One region of the Streptomyces sp. C36 genome, then DNA from elsewhere that is predicted to be linked to it. Evidence: predicted binding sites of a transcription regulator. Region 1 holds the regulator's gene; the other holds the start of a gene.
The links. Region 1 encodes HrcA, which represses chaperone genes, less so after heat shock. Its sites were predicted from a motif close to TTNGCACTCNGNNNNNCNGAGTGCNAA; they were not measured.
Positions count from the first base shown of each region.

Region 2: a site for HrcA is predicted at 1,419-1,445, ahead of groL (chaperonin GroEL). Genes of this name have one in related genera too.

Region 1 covers NZ_JBFQGI010000002.1:337,696-339,896, forward strand. Annotated here, with positions in the region: gene AB4K12_RS07020 (MBL fold metallo-hydrolase) at 1-611, opposite strand, end outside; gene hrcA (heat-inducible transcriptional repressor HrcA) at 887-1,903, shown strand; gene dnaJ (molecular chaperone DnaJ) at 1,903-2,201, shown strand, end outside.
Region 2 covers NZ_JBFQGI010000007.1:307,850-310,050, forward strand. Annotated here, with positions in the region: gene groL (chaperonin GroEL) at 1-1,256, opposite strand, end outside; gene AB4K12_RS22720 (cold-shock protein) at 1,687-1,890, opposite strand.

The sequences.
Region 1 (2,201 bases):
GCGTGCGGCAGCGCGTCCGGCCCGGCCTGGGGCTCGCCCGACTCCTCGACCACGTCGCCGCAGAAGACGACCTCGGGCGCGCCGTCCTCGCCGGGGACGAGCACCGCCAGGTCGTACGCCGTGTGCCCGGGGCCCACGTTCGCGAGGAGTACGCGCCGCCCGCCGCCCAGGTCGACGGTCAGCTCCCCGGAGACGGCGTGCTGGGGCGGTACGAGCATCTCCACGGCCTCGGCGGCGGCATCGCGCGGGACTCCGTAGCGCACCGCGTCCCGTCGCAGCTCCTCGCGCTCGTGCTCGTGGCGCAGCAGTTCGCCGAGCCCCACCGCCCCGTACACCTGCACGCCGGAGAAGGCGGCCGTGCCCAGGATGTGATCGAAGTGGGGGTGGGTGAGTGCGATGTGCGTCACGGGGAGGCCGAAGATCTGCTGCACCTCGCGGCGGATCACGGCGCCCTCGCGCAGCGACGATCCGGTGTCCACGACGAGGACGCCGTCCGTCCCCGCGATCGCCCCGACGGTGGCGTCCCAGCCCGGCAGCCTGCGGCGTACGACGTGTGGAGCGAGCCGTTCCCAATGCGCCCCCGCGGCGCCGGATTCCCCTTGAGTCTCCATACCGCGACGCTATCCGGACGGGGGTGCCGTTGCCCGCCCGGACGCGGGTCCGGGGGCACGCGGCGGGGACTGCCCTTGCCCTGTCCGTGGTGCCCGGCCGTACACTGGCTTGAGGGTTCTGGCACTCGTGACCTTTGAGTGCCAAGGGCGGGGGTCCGGTGAGACCCCCGCGCATGCGACCCTCGTACAACAGGTACGACGTACAACGCGTACGACGTACAACAGGTACGACCCGTACGACGGCTGAACCTTTTGGACCGATGGAGGTGCGCGCGGTGCTGAGCGAACGCAGGCTCGAGGTGTTGCGCGCGATCGTCCAGGACTACGTGGGCACCGAGGAGCCCGTCGGCTCCAAGGCGCTCACCGAGCGGCACCGGCTGGGGGTGTCCCCGGCCACCGTGCGCAACGACATGGCGGCGCTGGAGGACGAGGGCTTCATCGCCCAGCCCCACACGAGCGCGGGCCGCATCCCGACCGACAAGGGCTACCGCCTCTTCGTCGACAAGCTGGCGGGCGTCAAGCCGCTGTCCTCGCCGGAGCGGCGTGCCATCCAGAACTTCCTGGACGGCGCGGTCGACCTGGACGACGTGGTGGCCCGCACGGTGCGGCTGCTGGCGCAGCTGACCCGGCAGGTCGCGGTGGTGCAGTACCCCTCGCTGAGCCGTTCGACCGTGCGTCATGTGGAGTTGCTCTCGCTCGCTCCGGCCCGGGTCATGCTCGTGCTGATCACGGACACCGGCCGGGTGGAGCAGCGCATGATCGACTGCCCGGCGCCGGTGGGCGAGAACGCCCTGGCGGACCTGCGGGCGCGGCTGAACAGCCGTGTCGTGGGACGTCGGTTCACGGATGTGCCGCAGTTGGTGCAGGATCTTCCGGAGTCCTTCGAGCAGGACGAGCGCGGAACCGTTTCGACGGTTCTCGCCACGCTGCTCGAGACCCTGGTCGAGGAGACCGAGGAACGGCTGATGATCGGCGGCACCGCCAACCTCACTCGTTTCGGTCATGACTTCCCGCTGACGATCCGGCCCGTGCTGGAGGCGTTGGAGGAGCAGGTCGTGCTGCTCAAACTGCTCGGTGAGGCCAAGGACTCGGCGATGACCGTGCGCATCGGTCATGAGATCGCCCACGAGGGTCTCAACTCCACATCGGTCGTCGCCGTCGGCTACGGTTCGGGCGACGAGGCAGTCGCCAAACTCGGCGTGGTCGGACCGACCCGCATGGACTACCCCGGAACGATGGGAGCGGTACGCGCAGTGGCACGTTACGTCGGACAGATCCTGGCGGAGTCGTAGTGGCCACGGATTACTACGCGGTCCTGGGCGTACGGCGCGATGCCTCGCAGGACGAGATCAAGAAGGCCTTCCGCCGTCTCGCGCGCGAGCTGCACCCGGACGTCAACCCGGACCCGAAGACGCAGGAGCGGTTCAAGGAGATCAACGCCGCTTACGAGGTCCTCTCCGACCCGCAGAAGAAGCAGGTCTACGACCTCGGCGGCGACCCCCTTTCCGCCTCGGGCGGCGCGGGTGCGGGCGCCGGCGGCTTCGGCGCCGGCTTCGGCAACTTCTCCGACATCATGGACGCCTTCTTCGG
Region 2 (2,201 bases), on a different contig from region 1:
TGCAGCAGGGCCACGCCACCACCGGCGACGATGCCCTCCTCGACGGCCGCCTTCGCGTTGCGAACGGCGTCCTCGATGCGGTGCTTGCGCTCCTTGAGCTCGACCTCGGTCGCGGCACCGGCCTTGATGACGGCCACGCCGCCGGCCAGCTTCGCGAGGCGCTCCTGGAGCTTCTCGCGGTCGTAGTCCGAGTCGCTGTTCTCGATCTCGGCGCGGATCTGGTTGACGCGGCCCTGGACCTGGTCGCTGTCACCGGCACCGTCGACGATGGTCGTCTCGTCCTTGGTGATGACGACCTTGCGGGCGCGGCCGAGCAGGTCGAGACCGGCGTTCTCGAGCTTGAGGCCGACCTCCTCGGAGATGACCGTGCCACCGGTGAGGATGGCGATGTCGCCCAGCATGGCCTTGCGGCGGTCGCCGAAGCCCGGAGCCTTGACGGCGACGGACTTGAAGGTGCCGCGGATCTTGTTGACGACCAGCGTGGACAGGGCCTCGCCCTCGACGTCCTCGGCGATGATCAGCAGCGGCTTGCCGGACTGCATGACCTTCTCGAGGAGCGGCAGCAGGTCCTTGACCGAGCTGATCTTCGAGTTGACGATCAGGATGTACGGGTCGTCGAGCGACGCCTCCATACGCTCCATGTCGGTGGCGAAGTACGCCGAGATGTAGCCCTTGTCGAAGCGCATACCCTCGGTGAGCTCCAGCTCCAGACCGAAGGTCTGGGACTCCTCGACGGTGATGACGCCTTCCTTGCCGACCTTGTCCATGGCCTCGGCGATGAGCTCGCCGATCTGGGTGTCGGCGGCGGAGATGGAGGCGGTGGAGGCGATCTGCTCCTTGGTCTCCACGTCCTTGGCCTGCTCGAGCAGGGCGGCGGAGACGGCCTCGACGGCCTTCTCGATGCCGCGCTTCAGCGCCATCGGGTTGGCGCCGGCGGCCACGTTGCGCAGACCCTCGCGGACCAGCGCCTGGGCGAGGACGGTCGCGGTCGTCGTGCCGTCACCGGCGACGTCGTCCGTCTTCTTCGCGACCTCCTTGACCAGCTCGGCGCCGATCTTCTCGTACGGGTCCTCGAGCTCGATCTCCTTGGCGATGGACACACCATCGTTGGTGATCGTGGGGGCGCCCCACTTCTTCTCGAGGACGACGTTGCGGCCCTTGGGGCCAAGGGTGACCTTGACGGCGTCGGCGAGCTGGTTCATCCCGCGCTCGAGACCGCGCCGTGCCTCCTCGTCGAACGCGATGATCTTGGCCATGTGAAGTGGTCCTCCCAGGACGGGGTGGAGACTGCTCCGGACCGCGCTGGCGCCCGCGACGGACGGCCCGTGCACCGCGCGGTTCCTTGCCCCGCTTGGCTCCCGGACCTCACCGACGGTCCAAATCTGTCACTCTCACCAGGAGAGTGCTAAGCCCAATGATTAGCACTCGACCACCTCGAGTGCAAGCGGTCCACGAGGTACACGCCTCAGGTGGCAGCAGGGGCACCTCCCGGCGACAGCCGGGGGCGCAGGCCAACCCGAGGCATGCCCAAGTTCGCGAGGGTGCATGCGCGGCCGCTCCCCCGAACCGCGCATCCACCCTCTGACCCGCGCGTACGCACGCGCCCGCCCGGGCACGCGCGAGGGGCCCGCACCGGTGACGGTGCGGACCCCTCGGCGAGCCGATCGAGCCGGTCGATGCGTGCGATCAGGCGCTGAGCCTCACCATGTCCGCCTGCGGCCCCTTCTGGCCCTGCGAGATCTCGAACTCGACTCGCTGCCCCTCCTCGAGGGTGCGGTAGCCGTCCATCTGAATCGCGCTGTAGTGGACGAAAACATCCGCACCACCGTCGACCGCGATGAAGCCGTACCCCTTCTCCGCGTTGAACCACTTGACGGTGCCCTGAGCCATGCCTAACTCCCCTATTACTGGCCCTTGCACAGGACCGCACTTCGCGGACCCGGGTCAGACCTCACCCCCAGACAGGATGGGAGTGTGCGCCGGAACGCGTCGACCGCGGCTGAATGTATCCGCACGGATGCCGTCTGCAACAGGTCAGTCGGACGAGAATTCCAGGTGCGGCCGATCGGTTATTCGTACCGATTTCCGCAGCTTCCCGGGCAAGTCGGACCGGGCATAACGCAACCAACCCGACAATTCGTGCACATGTTTCGCGCACAACTTGACGGGTTCTCATATGCGTTCGGTGCTGACACCGGAGG